4 regions of the Spartinivicinus marinus genome follow, and region 2 is predicted to be linked to each of the others. Evidence: predicted binding sites of a transcription regulator. Region 2 holds the regulator's gene; each other region holds the start of a gene.

The links. The regulator FNR, encoded in region 2, switches genes on or off when oxygen is low (the NO sensors DNR and NnrR bind a similar motif). The targets are predictions, from matches to a motif close to TTGATNTANATCAA.
Region 1: OQE68_RS03580 (phosphoketolase family protein) is a predicted target of FNR. The motif match lies at 1,891-1,904, and genes of this name have one in related genera.
Region 3: OQE68_RS14650 (cytochrome ubiquinol oxidase subunit I) is a predicted target of FNR. The motif match lies at 2,099-2,112, and genes of this name have one in related genera.
Region 4: OQE68_RS16075 (Hsp20/alpha crystallin family protein) is a predicted target of FNR. The motif match lies at 1,661-1,674, and genes of this name have one in related genera.

What each region holds. Positions count from the first base shown of each region.
Region 1 is NZ_JAPJZK010000001.1:733,124-737,837, forward strand. Features, by position in the region: gene OQE68_RS03580 (phosphoketolase family protein) at 1-1,817, opposite strand, end outside; gene OQE68_RS03585 (NnrS family protein) at 2,022-3,221, shown strand; gene OQE68_RS03590 (hypothetical protein) at 3,214-3,483, shown strand; gene OQE68_RS03595 (FeoA family protein) at 3,625-3,861, shown strand; gene feoB (Fe(2+) transporter permease subunit FeoB) at 3,861-4,714, shown strand, end outside.
Region 2 is NZ_JAPJZK010000001.1:6,351,384-6,356,097, reverse strand. Features, by position in the region: gene ttcA (tRNA 2-thiocytidine(32) synthetase TtcA) at 1-482, opposite strand, end outside; gene OQE68_RS27925 (TraR/DksA family transcriptional regulator) at 697-1,026, shown strand; gene OQE68_RS27920 (hypothetical protein) at 1,161-1,658, opposite strand; gene OQE68_RS27915 (adenine phosphoribosyltransferase) at 2,077-2,619, opposite strand; gene fnr (fumarate/nitrate reduction transcriptional regulator Fnr) at 2,672-3,424, opposite strand; gene hemN (oxygen-independent coproporphyrinogen III oxidase) at 3,531-4,714, opposite strand, start outside.
Region 3 is NZ_JAPJZK010000001.1:3,252,424-3,257,137, forward strand. Features, by position in the region: gene cydB (cytochrome d ubiquinol oxidase subunit II) at 1-484, opposite strand, end outside; gene OQE68_RS14650 (cytochrome ubiquinol oxidase subunit I) at 516-1,886, opposite strand; gene OQE68_RS14655 (sensor histidine kinase) at 2,226-4,097, shown strand; gene OQE68_RS14660 (sigma-54-dependent transcriptional regulator) at 4,106-4,714, shown strand, end outside.
Region 4 is NZ_JAPJZK010000001.1:3,577,518-3,582,231, forward strand. Features, by position in the region: gene OQE68_RS16070 (DEAD/DEAH box helicase) at 1-1,107, shown strand, start outside; gene OQE68_RS16075 (Hsp20/alpha crystallin family protein) at 1,704-2,249, shown strand; gene OQE68_RS16080 (PEP/pyruvate-binding domain-containing protein) at 2,426-4,714, shown strand, end outside.

The DNA of each region.
Region 1 (4,714 bases), 5.6 Mb from region 2:
GTCGCTAAAGCACTATTCCAATCACAAGGAAATAATACCCTTGCCATATCACTCATTTCACCCATTAATGCTTCAGATAAAGTTGGGTCTTGATGGGACTGCTCGTTTTTACCATTTTCCCAAACATGGGAAGTCGATAAGACAGGTACACTCAGCCAGCTTGCTGGTTGCTCCACATCTTTTTGGTGTCGTGCAAAAATAATCGTCTGGCGAAGCGCTCCCAACATTTTTACTGCAAATGCTTCATAAGAAACCACCAAATTAATCCCTTGCTGGTTGGCCAATACAGCGCTTACCACTGCTTCTTCATTAAGTGCTGTAATTACTTTACCATCTATTGCTTCAGCAACGCCTTGTTCAGGCTGAGTAACACGGTGCTTAAGCCAGTCAAGGGTTTGGTTCATTTGGTTACTTCTTAATTCGTCTGGATTACCCACCCTCACACGCAAATGGGCGTTTTCTTTTACTAACTGCGTAAAACCTTCATCCCACCCCACCATAGGAGAATAATTATCATACAACTCTGGTTTCCAACTGAGTGACGGCTTATTTACCTTAATTTTTTCTATAACTTGCTTGACTGTATTTTCCTTAGGGCGACTGGCCCCATCATGATTGTTAATCAGTTTAACTGCATTTTTCAGTTTATCAGTAGGTACCCACAGTTTTTTAGCACCTTGATTAAATGCCATTAAAGCTTCTGCTGACTTGGCAGGGTTTGATTGTAAAGGTGTACCATGGGCAGCGTTAGTACCAGCACCTGGAAAGCCATAGCCTTTTACTGTTTCTGCAATCACATACGGCAGCTTTATCGGGTAATGCTGTTTACCCTGCTTAACCGCTTCGGCTCTTGCTTGTAGACGATTTTCCATTTCAAAAATTGCCCACACAAAAGCGGCAGGGTCAGTACCATCAATGACAACAGGATCAAAATAATTTAAAGCTAAATGCTGTTTAAACCACTCAGAGCCTCCAGATTGACTCATAGTAGTACGCTGATCTATACGACGCCCGTTGGCTATCATAATCGGTGTCACCAAACCCGTATCCTCAGCTCGCCACCACCTAGGGGCCCAGTCACTACCTCGTTGTTCTTCAAATGCACCATCACTTAAAAAAGCAACTAAACGCTCACCAGGCATAGGCTGGTGAACATAGTACAGACCAGCAAAGCCTAAATATCCACCCTCAATGGTTGCACCTGCCGTATGTGTATTAACGTGACTACCCAGTGGTGAAACGGGTTTCCCCTGTTGATTCACCAAATAACTGTAAAAATCCCTTACAAAACGGGTTAACCCTTGGTCGGACCAATCATAACGTTCTTTGTGAACAGCTGTTGTATTTTCTAATAACAAATTCACCGCATCGATTGCTGCAACACAATGGCCTTGCCCCATTAGCCATTGCCGAGTCATGCCTGTTAATGCATTAATCCCCATATAGCCCATATAACCTGTCACCATGTTGAGCGAGCCCCCAGTATGTCCTTGGGGCTGCCGCTTAAAATCTGCAGCAGTTAACTCCTTACCATCTAAATAAACATTTTTGGCATAAGTCATATGGACAACTAACCACATTGCCGCACAAGTCAACTTATCCAGCGCAGCTAATTGTTGATAAGCCTCAGTTTTTCCGGCAACAACACCCTCTGTTACCAATAAACAAACCATTTCGTAAATACGTAACTGCGTTTCAGCAGTATGCTTAATCACCCCATAACCTGATGCCCAGTTAGCAAAGTCCTTATCCTTGTTACGAATCAGTGTTGCACGCTGCTCTATTAAAGTATCTTCACGAAAATTTGAAGCTATCATTACAGAAATAGTCCTCATATCACTGTTAAAAAGACTTTTAAAACAAGCATATAAACCAGGGACATCAAAAATACTGACTTGCATCAATGAACCCTATTAGTTTATACCCTACAACCGCAGTAGGTTATTGTGATTACACGTTAGGTAAGAAAAAATAAGTAGCTCAATAGCCAAGTGATCGTTAGGGTACAGAAGGAAATATATATGGCATTAATGACATTACCTGGTCAAAACCCCAATCAACCTCGCTTGGCTTTGTTTAATCTTGGCTTTCGTCCTTTTTTTCTTGGGGCTGCGGTTTACGCAGTCGTTTCCATCTTCATTTGGCTTGGGCTTTATGGGTTAGGGTGGTCTGCTCCAACATCCACAATTAACCCCATTGCCTGGCATGCTCATGAAATGATATTTGGTTATAGCCTAGCAGTGATAGCAGGCTTTCTATTAACTGCTGTTAAAAACTGGACAAAAATTCAAACTATCTATGGCTTTAAACTAGGCCTGCTATTTTGTTGTTGGCTCATACCACGAATCGCTATTCTATTTGACCAAGGATTATTGATTGCTGCAGTCATGGATATACTCTTCATCCTATTACTGGCCTCTTGCGTATTAGTCCCTATTATCAAAGTCAAGCAATGGAAGCAGTTGGGAATTATGGCCAAACTCTTATTAATGGGGCTTGCTAATATACTTTTTTACCTGGGCGCCTTTGATATCGTTGAGTCGGGTATTCGCTGGGGGAACTATACAGGCTTATATCTTATCATTGGCTTAATATTGACTATGGGCCGTAGAGTTATCCCTTTTTTTATTGAACGTGGGGTTGGCTATCCAGTAACCTTAAAAAATTATCTTTGGCTTGATATTAGTTCGTTAGTAATTTTTTTGTTATTTTTTATTAGCACTGTTTTTACCCACTACAAAATTATTGCTGCCTGGTTGGCTGCATTATTGTTTGTTATTCATTTAATTAGAATTGCTGGTTGGTACACCAGGGGAATATGGCATAAACCCTTATTATGGAGTTTATACCTGGCTTACGCTTTTATAATTATTGGCTTTTTACTGTTTGCACTCAGTGGCTATCATTATGTATCAGTTTTTCTCGCTATTCATAGTATGGCCTTTGGTGGCATCGGCCTAGTGACACTGAGTATGATGAGTCGTGTTTCTCTTGGCCACACAGGCCGTAATGTCCAACAGCCACCCAAATTAATAGGCTTAGCCTGTATCCTTTTAACAATTGGTGGTGTCATCAGAGTGTTTTTACCTATCTTGGATATGAGCCATTATGTAAATTGGATTGTAATATCACAGCTATGCTGGATTATAGCTTTTGTATTCTTTCTTATTATTTATACTCCAATTTTAATTAAACCCAGGGTAGATCATCAGTTTGGTTAAAAAACCCTCTACCTCAGTTGCAATGCAAGATTTGATCAACCAAATCAGATCAGCAATCCCCTTCGATACCCCTGAATCAGTATTATGTGCTGGCACTTGTCATGGCTGCTCAAAAAAACTCTTGGAATTTCTCTCAAGAGAGCTAGATGACTGGGAGTCACAGCTGCAATCAGGGGAAATACCAACTCTTGGAGAAATCGATCGGCTGGCAAAAACCAGTAAAAAAATCTACCGAGTATTGCAGAAAAATCGTTTAGTCTAAAACCAAGCAAGCCATAAAAAAATAAGAATCAGTTGCATTCTCACTGATCTAAATCAAAACAGATATCCTATTGTTAACTGTAAACTGGTTACACAACAGATCTTGTAAAAACCAATCTCAAACCAGTTATAGTCAAAAACTATGCAGTTCACACTTAAACACTTACAGGTTGGTGAAAGTGGTCATGTCACTGGCATTTGCAACAGCAACCCCCATTATCGTCGCCAACTGCTAGCCATGGGGATTACCCCTGGTACTGTTATTACAGTTTCTCGCGTAGCTCCTTTAGGTGATCCTATTGAAGTCACTTTACGTGGTTACAGACTAAGCCTGCGTAGGAATGAAGCAGATGTTGTACAAGTGGAGAAATTATCCTGATGTCATTATCAACTGTCTGTCTAGTCGGTAATCCTAATTGTGGAAAAACATCATTATTTAACGCTTTAACTGGTTCAAAACAAAAGATTGGTAATTGGCCCGGTGTAACCGTTGAGAAAAAAACAGGCTCTTATCAGTATAACCAACAAACGATTAAGATAATTGACTTACCCGGACTTTATTCCTTAGATGGTGTAGAAAATACTGCTATTGACGAGCAAATTACGCTTGATTTTTTATTAATAGATTCCAGCTCTCTCATTATTAATATTATCGATGCAGTTAATTTACAACGAAGTTTATATTTAACTCTTCAGTTACTTGAGTTGGGAAAACCCATGATCATTGTCCTCAATATGATGGACAAGCTCTCATCAGCTAAGCAAACCATCAACATCAAGCAGCTGGCCCAGCGATTAAAATGTCCAGTACTACCAATTGTTGCAAAACAGTCAAAAGGCCTACCGGAGTTGAAAAAACGGGTGACCCAAGCACTCAAACAACCAACAACGCCTCTTCCCCCACAACCTTATAACAAGTTAATTCATCAAGCTATCCAACAAATAAGACCTGATGACCACCCAGCTATTTCTCAATGGCAAGCAATAAACTTACTCGCCAATAATGAAATCAACAACCACTTTCCTGCCATTATCAAGACTAGCTCTACCTGGAAGGCCGTGTTACAACAGTTAGCACAGGAACATACAAGAAATATCACCCAACAAATGGGTGAAGATTTAGATATTCTTATTGCCAATGATCGTTATCAGTTTATTAATCAACTCACCCAACAAGTGGTTACGACGGAAGAGCGTTTTTCAAAATCAATAACAGAAAAAATAGACAACAT
Region 2 (4,714 bases):
AACATATTTAATAACAGGGTTTCGATGATATCGTCACGATGATGGCCCAAGGCAATTTTAGTGGCGCCCAGCTTTTTTGCGGTGCTGTATAAGATACCCCGTCTCAGTCTTGAGCATAAAGCACAAGTCGTTTTTCCTTCGGGTATTTTGTCTTTGACAATACTGTAAGTGTCTTCTTCAACAATTAAGTAGTCAATATTTAATGAGTTTAAATAGTTAGGTAGTACTTCCTCAGGAAAGCCTGGCTGCTTCTGGTCAAGGTTTACCGCCACAATAGAAAAGCTGATTGGGGCATGTTGCTGTAGATTTAGCAAGATATCCAGCAGGGTATAACTGTCTTTACCACCTGACAAGCAACACATGATTTTGTCACCATCTTCGATCATATTGAAGTCGGCGATAGCTCGGCCTACTTCGCGACGTAAGCGCTTTTGTAGCTTGTTAAGGGTGAGTTTGTCAGATTTTGGCTTTTGCATAGACATCGTTACTGCTAAGTAAAGGCAACCAGATAATGGGGGGCTGATTATACCTGAGCCTGCTGTTAATGAGAACAAAGTATGTGAGTAAGGGGAGGGCAAGCAAACTTTTTGTCTGTATTGCTTGCCCAAACAATAGGAACGTTAGAAAACGCTATAGTTAGATAGAGTAAATCAATAACAATTGTTAATAACGAATGTGAAAGTGGTGAGGCACTGCATGACATTATATGAAGACATAAAACGTCAACTACAGGCTAAACAGATGGAGTTGGAACAGCGATTGTCTCGATTGAAGCGTGATGCAGTAAAGCCCACCAGCCGAGACTGGTCAGAGCAGGCACAAGAGCGTGAAAATGATGAGGTGGTTGATGCACTAGGTAATGAGACTTTGTCAGAACTGATCAAGGTCCAGCGTGCATTGACACGTATTGATAATGAAGAGTATTTGTTTTGTAGTCATTGTGGGCAGGAGATTGCACCTGCTCGATTAAAGGTGATGCCTTATACGGACTTATGTATTCAATGTGCGGAGCAGTTGTCAGGTTAAGCAAAGCGGTAATATAACAACATCTACTTTTGCTTAGAGAGTTAAGTAGTAAGCAAATACATATAAATCAAAACAACAGACTCTATTGTTAGCCTGTTGCAATATTTAACATAAGCAAGTGCTATATTGAACTATCAGGCGGCTTGAGGTCTACCCAGAATATATTGATGGTAATTATGGATAAAGTCGTCTAGTGAGGCCTGGGGTTTACCATGGTAATAACGGCGCCAGCATTTTCCCAATAGCCCTAAATTGGCAGGATCACCTTTAGTCGGAAAATTCGGGACACGCTGGTAAACCATCCAAGCAATAGCTGTTGCATAACTGAGATTAGTAGCTAATTCTTGGTGGGGATTTTCCAAAAATTCATGTTGGCTAGCTAATCCCCTGACCTGACTTGCCAGTTCTGGTAGTTGAACCAAATATTTATCCCATATATTTCTATGCATCAGGGGAGTAATGCAATAAATGCCATAGGAGTGGTGTTTTTTAGGGCGTAGGTAGAAGCCAAGCCCACTTTCCTGAGCAGCTGTCCCCATTAGCAAGTTTTCTGCTAAGCAATGCTTGATTTGCAATTGCTTTAAAGTGGGTTGAACGACATAATGTCTTAGCTCTTCTGCACAAATGCCCATTATTCAACTCTCATTTTCCCTACGTTTATTGTTTTTAATGCATTTTTTTGACCAGTATGGGCCTTTACTGCTATTGGCATTCCTTTTATTCGTTGCAAAAAAATGACTTATCTTGAATACAATCCTATTTTATGGTTAGTGTAGACTGAAATACGCAACTTAACGGCTTGCTTTACTTGGAAAAAGTTAAAAAGTATTTAGTAAGGAAAATGCTGTGAAGTATGGAGTTAGCAGTAGTGGAAAAAGCACTTTTGCTTGTTAACCTGTCCGATGTTTGTTGAGTAAGATGAAAAAGATAGTTGGGAAGTGATCAAATAGCTGACAGTGTTGTCATTTAAATGACGGTGAAACTAGCGGGTTTATTCTTAGATGACTGGCGCACCCTTTGAGGGGTGCGATCAGAAGTAGTTAACACTGACTAATCTTTAGCAAAGGCACAAAGTGTATAAACGGGAATATCTGAGTCTTGAAGCTTTTGGCTACCACCTAAATCTGGCAAGTCAATAATAGCCGCTGCTTCATAAATACTACCCCCTAACTGTCGGGTTAAAGTTGCTGCAGCAAGTAAAGTGCCTCCTGTGGCAATCAAGTCATCCACGAGTAGGATGCTTGCACCACTTTCAAAGGCATCATGTTGTATTTCTAGTACTGCTTTTCCGTATTCGATGTCATATTCTTCTGCAATGGTTTTCGCCGGTAGTTTGCCTTGTTTTCGAAATAACACTAGTGGTTTATTCAACTCATAGGAAATGACTGAGCCAAGTAAAAAACCTCGGGCTTCCATGGCGCCAATATGGGTAAAGTCGGCATCTACATAACGTTGAATGAAGCTATCAACTACCATGCGTTGGGCTTTTGGTGATTTAAATAAGGGCGTAATATCACGAAACATTACACCAGGGCTGGGCCAGTCAGGAACATTACGAATTAATGACTTTATATAATATTCGTCAAATATCATTATTAGTTTTCCAAATAATGGTTTATCGATGCTCTCCCCAGCTAGGGAAGGGCTAGCCTGTTAATGAGTCGTTGGCTTGGTTAACAGGTTTGCCTCCAGCTAAAGAGCAAATAGTCATGGAATCTTTGATCAGGACTTCCTTGCCATTCGCGTCGATTAAGCCATTTTTTTGGAAGCGCGTGAAGACACGGCTAACCGTTTCTACCGCAAGTCCCAAATAATTACCCATCTCATTGCGAGACATGGGGAGTCTGAAAGCCTGAGAAGAAAAGCCACGGCGACGGAAGCGGGCAGCTAAATTTAAGAGAAAGGTTGCAATACGTTCATCGGCATTTTTCTTACTGAGCAACAACATCATTTGCTGATCTTCGCGAATTTCTTTGCTCATGATTTGCATTAATTTACGACGGAGCTCGGGCAGGGTACTGGCAAGTTCATCCAGTCGTTCGAAGGGGATTTCACAAACCATAGTGGTTTCTACCGCTTGGGCTGATACGGGGTAATGCTCGTCATCAATACCACTTAACCCAACTAATTCACTTGGCAGTTGGAAGCCAGTAATTTGTTCAACACCATCATCAGTGGTGGTGTAGGTTTTTAAGGCACCCGAACGAACGGCATAGATAGAGCTGAATGTGTCACCTTGGAAAAATAGGTGCTCGCCTTTGCGTAATGGTTTGCCTCGTTTAATGATGCTGTCTAGCGTATCAATATCTTCTACTTTTAAGGCAATAGGCAGACAAAGGGTGCTTAGAATGCAATCTTTGCAAGCGACTTGGTTGATAGGTTTTACTTTGGCAATCATTGTTACGCTGAGGCCTCGAACGCAAAAATTGTTAATTTAGGCTAACGGGTACATTGTGATTATTGTAGGGGGTGACCCAGTTAGCAACAAGCGAAAGTTTTTAGTATTAAATAACTTTAGAAAATAAATTCTCTGATGATTGTTTGCTTGCTAGATATCGATCAAACACCATACAGATATTTCTGGCTAACAGCCTTCCATTATTGGTGATGATTAACTTGCTATCAGTTAGGGTGATGAGCTTATCTTCAACCATTGGCATGAGTTGCATAATTTCTTTCTGGAAATAAACGTGCCAGTTTATACCGAAAGGTTGGCAATACTTGGCTAAATCTACCTGAAAGTGACAGATTAGCTGTTGAATAATACCTCGTCTAAGTAAATCATCCTGATTTAATTGAATACCACGTTTAATGGGTAGCTGATTATTTTCGATTGACTGAATATAGTCATCAAGTGCAGTGTGGTTTTGGCAATAAATATCATTAATCTGGCTAATTGAAGAGACGCCAAACCCAATTAAGTCACAATGGCCATGGGTGGTATAGCCTTGGAAATTACGATGTAATTCGCCTTTTGCTTGAGCGGTAGCCAGTTTGTCATCAGGTAAAGCAAAGTGATCCATGCCAATATAGTGGTAGCCAGCTGCCTGTAGCCGATCAATACTGTGTTGTAAAATACTGAGCTTTTCTGGAGCAGAAGGTAAGTCGCTGGCTTTAATCCTTCTTTGAGGCTTAAACCGATGGGGTAAATGAGCGTAATTGAAAATAGATAGCCGGTCGGGTGAGAGCGCAATGACTTTATCAAGGGTTTCTAAAAAACTGGCAGTGGTTTGAAAAGGTAATCCATAAATTAAATCCACATTAATGGATTTAAATAATAATGCCCTGGCTGCTTCAAAAATAGCTTCTGTTTCAGCTTCTGATTGAACGCGATTAACCGCTTTTTGTACAACTGGATTAAAATCCTGAATACCTAAGCTAATACGATTAAACCCCAAGGAGCGTAATAATCCCATGGTTGGCCAGTCAGCTTCTCGTGGGTCTATTTCAATTGAATAGTCTCCGTCAATATCATCCACCAATTGAAAGTGCTGCTCCAGCAGCGTAAACAATTGGGTAGTTTGCTCATGGGTCAAAAAGGTAGGGGTACCACCTCCCCAGTGTAGTTGTTCAACCACAGGCTTACAGTCTAACTGTTGAGAGACAAGCTGGATTTCTTTTTCCAATACCGTTAGATAAGGCAGGGCTTTTTGCCGATTTTTGGTAATTATTTTATTGCAGCCACAGT
Region 3 (4,714 bases), 3.1 Mb from region 2:
TAGTAATTAAAGCTCCCATCGCTAGTGAAAAAGGATGTAACCATAAGGGTGTTAGCTGTTCACTGTTTGTTTGTAACCCCAGTAATACTGAGCCTAAGATTGTACCTTGACTAAATGCAGCTATAGTGGAACCGGCAAAAAAACTGAAATCCCACCAGACTTTACTACTGTCAGCTTTAAAACGATATTCAAATACGACACCACGAAAAATTAAAGCAAACAGCATAAGAAATACTGGTATATATAACGTACCTAGCACTTGGCTATATACTTTTGGAAACGCAACTAGCAAGCAAACTCCAGCAAATACCATCCAGGTTTCATTACCATCCCAAACGTGTTTAATGGAATGCAATGCTGTCATTCTTTCTTGCTTATTTAACCAAGGGTAAAGAATACCTATGCCAAGGTCAAATCCATCTAGAATAGCGTAAACAAATATCCCAAATACGATAACTAATAACCACACCACTGCTAAGTCCATAAAAATTACCTTTGGCTTGTTATGTGTATGCTCATGCAGGTTTAACTTGCTTTGTATTACTGTCTACTGGGTCTGTTGAGTTTTCTGCACTAATAACTTCAGGCCCTTGGCGAATTAATTTTTTGAAAAAATAAAGGTAGACACCAAATAGCAAGGTATAAACAACCACAAAGCCAATTAAACTGATGAGAATTCTTTCGGCGGGCAAAGGGGTTACTAAGTCACTGGTACGGAATAAACCTTGAATCAACCAGGGCTGTCGGCCCACTTCAACAACATACCAGCCCGATAAAGTTGCGATAAAGCCTAATGGTGCTGACCACTTTAAAGCCTTTAAATAATAAGTGTTAGTGAATAAAGAGCCTTTCTTAGCAAGCCATAGACCTAAGTAAGCCATGATAAGTAAAAATACTCCAATCCCTAGCATTAAGCGAAAGCTATAAAAAACGACAGCAACGGGTGGGCGTTCATTTTCTGGTACGGCATTTAAACCTTGTACTGTGCCATTAATGTCGTGAGTTAAAATTAGACTTGCCAGTTTGGGAATAATAATTTCAAAGTCGTTTTTAGTTTGTGCTTGATCTGGAATAGCAAATAGCCGTAGACCGGCTCCTTGTTCAGTTTCCCATATACCCTCCATTGCAGCCACTTTCACTGGTTGGTGCTCCAAGGTATTAAGGCCATGAAGGTCTCCTACCATTGCTTGAACTGGAGTCAGCACAACCAGTCCTGCAACTGCAATTCCTAGGCTCTTTTTAGCAAATGGCTGGTGGCGTTTTTTAAGCAAGTAATAACTGGAAACACTGGCTATCACCACTAAGGTAGTAATAAAGCTGGCAATTAACATATGAGCAAAACGATAAGGAAAAGATGGGTTAAATATCACTTTTAGCCAGCTGGTGACTAAAATATGATCATTTTCGATAATGACGCCAGCAGGTGTATGCATCCATGAGTTAGCAGCCAAAATCCAAAATGCAGATAAAATGGTACCAACCGCTACGATCACTGATGCACCAAAATGAATTTTTTCGCTTACTCGATTCCAACCAAATAGCATAATACCTAAAAAGCCTGCTTCTAAGAAAAAGGCTGTGAGTACTTCATAATTGAGCAAAGGACCTATAACAGGAGAAGCGATTTCAGAAAATTTATTAAAGTTGGTGCCAAACTGGTAAGAAAGCACCAAGCCTGATACGACCCCCATACCAAAAGTAATCGCAAATGGTTTAATCCAAAATTTTGCTTGTTGTAGATAAATGGGTTGTCGAAGTTTTAGCCATAGCCCCTCCATAATGGCAATATAACAAGCTAACCCAATAGAAAGTGTGGGAAAAATAATATGGAAACTAATAGTTAATGCAAATTGAATACGTGAGAGTAAGGCGGGGTCAAGTTCCATAATACTGTCCCCTAACTCGCATTACGTTGATTGTGTGCTAATTGAACTAAGCCAGGAAGCAACGCTATAGTAATGATCAGCCCAACAGATAGTAAGTCCATCATAAGAACGCTATTATTCATTTCAGCCTACCTCTCAACATGCTTTTATTTATTACAACTGCTTGTTGCTCTACAAAGAGCATGCCAGTTTCAACCGTCAAGTGGATTACAATGATTTAGCGCAATTAAATGGGCTTTGATAGAATGCCTGTAAACATCATTTACAGATTGGTGGGAGTCAGCTATCAACATCGTTAACACTGAAGCCATGACTTTGATAACCGCTTTCTATATATCCATGAGCCTAACAGTTATTACGGCTGTTCTGGCAGGAGCTTGGTTGATCATAAAATCAACACATCATAAGGTCTTGCGGCCTTTGGCTGGTTTTTGTTTGGCAATGGCTGGATGGTGTGCTGGGCATTTACTTGTGCAGTTTGAGGAGATGATCATTCGCCAAACAGGTTTGGCACTCTTATTAGCCAATCCGTTTATTCCCACCTTTTTTCTTCACTTTACGCTTAATTTTATTGGTGAGACTGGTCAATCTCAATCATCACCAGCATTGATAAAAACAATGCAACGTCGTGTGGGTATTTGGTATGTGCTTGCTGCGGTTGTATCTATTATTAGCTGGTTGGCTGCCGATAACTTCTTGCAACCTTGGTTATCTTTTAGTGCCTTTATTCATTTGGCTGGGTTTGGCTGGGTGAATCTAGCTTATACCGTACTTGTCGGTTTAGAAGCACATTCGTTACTTATCTGGGGATGGCAAGTTAGTTCTGCAAATAAACGGCGCTCTATTGTAGCAATGTTTATTGTTGGCGGCTGGGGATTACTCTTAGCAACGAGTTTTGTATTTCCTTCAATAGACATTGATATTTTTCCTTATCCCATGTTGTTACTGCCTAGTTATGCCGTTTTACTGGTTTATGGAGTAACTCGCTATCAGCTAGTGGAGGTCAATCAATGGGCTAGAAAAGCCATCAATTGGTTGGCATTAGTCACTGGGGTATTTATTGCTATTGCATTATTTAGTGCGATAGCGGGTTCATTCGGAATAACAGCTTTTGCTGGTGTACCACTACCTCAGTTATGGTTTTACTCATTGTTTGTATTAGCAGTGGCTTGGATGCTAAGCCAGCCTGCTCATTTATTAGCTGATCGGATTATTTATCCAGGAGCACATTTGGATCAAGGAACGCTTGATCAGTGGCTAGCAACCTTGCAGCAATCTCAGAGTTGGGAGTCGCTAAAAACAACGGCTGAACAGCTGCTTCAACAGCATGTTGGACGAATGTTGCGTGTTGAGTTTGCTGTAGATGAGCAGCATCAAGACCCTACTATTTATTGTTTAAAGCATTCAGACTGGGAAATTAAGTTGATTGGGTGGGAGGATTTAACACCAAGTTTGCGCCATGTAGGAGAGGTTTTTGCTGCATTATTATTGAGCAGTGCTCGCTTGGTTGAGCAGCGTTTACAACTAGCAAAACAAGAAAAACAACGGCTTGCAGAGCAGCATTTGGTGGAGCTAGGCAGTTTATCTGCTGCAATGGCTCATGAGTTACGTAATCCACTTAATATTATTTCAATGGCAGCTGCCCAAACTGATAAAACTACTCGCAGTTATATCCAAGCCCAAGTAGCAAGGGCGGACCAGCTGGTTAGTGATATGCTCAGTTATTCGGGCAGGCTGATGCTTAATTGTGAGGTGAATAAACTGAAGTTGATAGTATCAACGGTAGCAAGTTATATAGAACAGAATTATCAAATAAAAGTGTCAACTAATATTGAGAGTGATCTGACAGTATATGGTGATTGCGGAAAAATACAGCAAGTATTAACTAATCTTTTAGAAAATGCTGCAGCTTTTACTCGAAATCAACCAACGCCACAAATATTGGTTAGTGCAAGCAATATACAACAAGATGATGGCGATAATTGTTGTGAAATTATTGTCCATAATAATGGTCCAGCAATTACTGAAGAGATGAAAAAGCAACTATTTATTCCATTTGTTAGTAAGCGTGCTGGAGGTAGTGGGCTAGGGCTAGCAATAATTAGGCGAATAATGGAAGCTCATCAAGGGCGTGTGTATCACTCAGATTCTATGGGGTGGAATTGCAGTTTTATCTGTCTGTTTCCTTACCCTAAGGCTGCTGAAAATTGAGCAATAAAATGAATGATGAACATATTTTAGTAGTTGATGATGAGCCGGCATTTTGTGAGTTATGTAAGTTATGGCTTGTGCAACAAGGCTATACAGTATCTGTTGCATCTGATACTGAGCAGGCTAGACAAATTTTAGTAAAACAAACAATTGGCTTAATTTTGCTTGATTTGGCTTTGCCACCTTCCTTTACTCCAGAAGAAGGGTTGCAGTTGATTCCTGAGTGTGAAGCGCCAGTGATTGTCATGACAGGTCATGCTGATAGAGAACTTGCTTTAACAGCAATCAAAAATGGGGCATGGGATTTTTTAGCTAAACCGATCGACCCAGATATGTTGGCTATTGTTGTAAAGCGTGCTTTAGTCAAGCATGAATTAGAGCTGCAATTAAGTCAACTACGTCAACAGCTGGTGCAAGATGATGATATGGGGTTGGTAGGTGTCAGCGAAAATATTCAGTCTACCAGGCAATTAATTTCGCGAATTGCTCCTACCGACGTACCTGTATTAATTACAGGCCCTTCGGGCACAGGGAAGGAAATTATTGCAAAAGCCATTCATCAACATAGTAGTCGAAAAAGTCAGTCATTTATTTCTGTGCATTGTGGCGCAATCCCT
Region 4 (4,714 bases), 2.8 Mb from region 2:
AAGTTAGATGCTTTAACGCGTATTTTAGAAGTAGAAAACTTCGATGCCATGATTATCTTTGTTCGTACCAAAACAGCGACCATTGAGTTGGCAGAAAAGTTAGAAGCACGAGGTTATTCTTGTGCTGCATTAAATGGGGATATGCCACAGAAACAGCGGGAAATGACTGTTAGTAGGTTAAAGAAACAGCAGTTGGATATTGTAATAGCTACAGATGTGGCTGCACGTGGCTTGGATGTTGAGCGTATCAGTCATGTGGTGAATTATGACATTCCATATGACACAGAAGCTTATATTCATCGAATTGGACGTACTGGACGTGCTGGACGAGAAGGACAGGCCATTTTATTTGTTGCTCCTCGTGAAATGCGCATGTTGCGGGCAATTGAAAAAGCCACTAAACAAACGATAGCGGCAATGGCGTTACCATCACCGAAAGATATCAATGATCAGCGGATTGAGCGTTTCAAGCAACGGATTACGGACACAATGGCAGGTGATGGGCTGGAGTTATTCTATAAATTAGTATCTGAATACCAGGCAGAACATGAAGTAGATGCGATTAATATCGCAGCGGCTTTGGCTAAAATGGTACAAGGTGAACAGCCTCTATTGCTGAATTTAAAAGCTGAAAAGTTTAAAAGTGAAGAACCTGAGGAAAAAGGCAGAAAACGCAGGCAATACAGCCATCAGGCAGAGCCACTAAAAGCCCATCCAGATATTGAAATGCAACGTTATCAGGTAGATGTAGGGCGTGATCATGGTTTGAAACCCGGTAACTTGGTTGGTGCTATTGCCAATGAGGCGGATATTGAAAGCCAGTATATTGGTGAAATATGCATATACGATGAATTTAGTACAGTTGATTTACCAGCAGGCATGCCTAAAGATGTGCTACAACTATTAAAAGGTGTTTATGTTTGTAGCCAAAAGTTGAATATAGGTACAGCAGGCAAAGAGCTTCCTGTCACTGAACGTAAGCCTAAACGGAATAAAAAGCAGGACTCTTTTAAAGGTAGCAAACGACGTAAAAGCAATAGTAATAGTAATAGTAATAGCAGCAGACAAGCTAAAAGCGGTAAAAAAACAAAACCTGTGAAAAAATAACAATTAGCCTCTTGCTTACACGGTTATTTCATAGATTTTACAAGTAAAAATTAAAGAAATAACCGTAGGCTTATGGAGGTAGTTCCCTTACTGAAAGCTGTCTTCGATACCTTCCTTCAAACACTTTTGTATTGATCATACTACAAGCACTTCCTGTTATGTGGATGGTGAGTTAATTGTACATCAAGGATGTAATTTAATTGATATAAATATGTCACCTATGACCTTAATGAGTGAGTTTTAGATTTTCTTACTATTCTTCTTCATAATCACCACAGAAAGTAGCGATACAACTAGTACGTGAAACAATTAATGGCCATATTTGAATACAAATATAATGTATTCTATTATCTATCTGATTAAAGTCCTAAGATACACAAAATTCGTCTATTGCTTAATTAAATATTCAAGTTGTAGATATGCCTAATATTAATGACTTTTAAGAAAGTCACATAGTTTGTGACTTTCAGTAGCAGAACGCCTAAGAGCATATAGGTGGTGGTATTGCATCTATAATACAGTAATGTGAATGTTACTTTAAAAATACAGTTCTTTGATATAAATCAATTAAATAATTGAGTAAAGGAAACTATGTTATGAATGTTAAGGACTTAATTCCCTGGAACTGGCTTAAAAAGGAAGAAGAGCAAGAAGGTAAAAATCTCGCTATAGGAGGGGCTTATGATCCTATCGCAAACCCGTTAATTCAATTTCATAAAGAAGTTGATAGATTGTTTGACAGTATGTTCAAAGGAAGTGGCTTTCCCAGTTTTTCTGACGAATGGTCAAGGGTATCAAATAATATGTTTAAGCCTAGTATTGATATTAGTGCAAAAGATAAAGAATATTTAATAAGTGTAGAAGTACCAGGTGTTGAAGAGAAAGATATAAAGCTTGAAATGAGAGATAATACATTAATTATAAGTGGTGAAAAGAAAAATGAAAAAGAAGAAAAAGAGGAGCATCATTATCGGGTAGAACGCAGTTATGGGAAATTTCAGCGAATGCTTACAATACCAGAGGATGCGGATGCAGATGAAATTAGTGCATCATTTAAAAATGGTGTCTTATGTATAAGTCTTCCTAGGAAAGAACTAGTACAAAGCAGAACGAAGAAAATTGCAATTAAGAAAGCAAGTTAATTACTATGCCCAACCCGAATGATTTTTAGGTGAAGGTATCAGATTAAGATAACAATACCTAGAGATCATTCGTGAAGTACATATTATTAAATCATCATTACTAAGTTTAATTCAATTTCTCTACTTTTCAATAAGCGCAATTTTCTATTGGGCATGTCTATAATCAAGGAGCGATTGTGACACTGTTATATTTCAGTGATATTAATCAAAATAATAAAGATATTGGTGGTAAAGCTTTTAATCTAGCTTGCTTATATCAGAATAAACTTCCTGTACCAGAAGGTATTATATTAACCTCTTTGCCTACTAAGCAAGACGAATGGGATGAAATTTTCGATTGGTGGAATAATACAGGCTATAAGCCACTAGCTGTTAGAAGCTCTGCGAGTGATGAGGATGACAGTCAAGTAAGTTTTGCTGGGCAAAATAATAGCTACTTGAATGTGAGAGATAATCAAACTTTGCAAATAGCAGTAACTAAGTGCTTTGACTCCATAAATAAAGTTTCTTCTAAAGTATATAGGGAGCACTTTCTAGGTAAAGCAAGTAGTGGATGTATGAATGTACTTATACAAATAATGGTTAAACCAAAATTCTCGGGTGTATATTTTTCATCTGACCCTAGAGGTAAACATGCTGGTGATTTAATTGAATTCATTGAGGGGTATGGGGAGGCTTTAGTATCAGGAAAGCAAACCCCCTACAGAATTTATGGTGGAGTTCTACAAGATACTCACCCTATGTGGGAAAAAACATTCACGAATGATATCCAAAGAATGGGAACAATAGTCAAAAATTTACTGGATGTTGACGTTGATATGGAGTGGGCTATAGATGAAGAAAATCAGTTAAAACTATTACAAGCCAGACCTATTACTGCTGCATACACATACTCTACGCACTTAAGAATTGTTGAACAAGAATTAGAAAGGCTTCATCGTCAATATGATCAAGAGACAACTTGGGATGGGCAAACATTTGCTGAATGGACAGGCATACAAAGCTATATAACATATACTCTTTGGCAGAAAGCATTTTTACCACATAATGCATTTGGAGATGCATTAAAACAATTGGGTTATTTAAGTTTTGTTGATAAGGAGTTTTCTCCTCATGAATCAATTTTAGATAGGGTTTTTGGTAGAGCTTATATAAATTTAAATATGATGTTTCCATTATACTTTGGGCCTATCCCATACTCAATAAATTTGAAACCTAGGCCCCACTTGAAGTTTAGCATTAAGGAACTGACGGCTCAGTCTTTAATAAGAACCCCTCTTGCAATTTATAATATGCTAAAAGTTGGCTGGAATTTAAGCAGTAGACGTAAGTATTGGCAGGATCAATGTTTAAGAGAATTAGCGAAATTTAAGCATAAAATGGATAGACCCTATGACCCTACTATGTATCAGAGTTGGGATAACGTAGAATTATTGAAGAGGTTTGCTAAAGAATGCCATGTTTTTACTAAAAACAGTTTATTGTGGCCATTTATTTTAATTGTTCTAACAGAAGCAACTCTACATTCACTTGAAGCTATTCTCAGCAATCTGTTAGGGGAGCAGCAAGCCAAAAAAACTTTAAAACGATGGATGGCTATTGGTTTGAAAACAGTCAGCTATGAAATGAATCGGTATTTTAAAAGGGCATGTGAAGATACTAATAAACAACCATTTTTCATGGCTAGATATGGTCACCGAGGAGCAGGTGAGCTGGATCTGTCCAACCCTAGATGGGTTGAATTGGGCCAAAAAGCTTTTATTAACCTTAAAAAATCAGGCTCAACGAGTGAAGAAGTTAACTATGCTGTCGATAAAGTTGAAGATGAAATTAACGGGTTAAAAACATTTAAAAAATCGATAATTCTCCAAGAATGGCAGCTATTGAAATCTATGCTTGAGCTCAGGGAATCGTGGAAAATGGAGATATTAAAGCCTTTTGCTCACATACGATATATTGTCCAAGAAATAGGTAAAAGAAGTAAGTTGTTTGATGATATTTACTTACTGGGGGTTGATGAAATTATAAGTGATGAGATTATTTCTCCAATAAATATATCTGATAAAATTATAAGTAAAATAAAAGATAGAAAGCAGCAGTCACTTGTTTTCAAGCGTTACTCACTGCCTATGATTATTAGTTTAAGTAAACTTGATGAACTTATTTCTGGTAATTACTCAGAAGAAGTTGATTGTTTAGATGGCGAGCCAATTTCTCCTGGCTTAGTTTATGGTACTGTTAAAATAGTGAGTGATATTAGTCAATGTGATATGAATTCGTTGCCTGAAGACACGATTATTGTTGCTGAATCAACAGACCCAGGATGGACTCCCTTATTTACCAAATCAGTTGGTATTATTGTTGAAAAAGGAGGCATTTTATCTCATTCAGCTATTGTTGCAAGAGAAATGGGAATACCTGCGATTAGTGGTATTAGAGATTGTATTAATAGACTTAGAGACGGG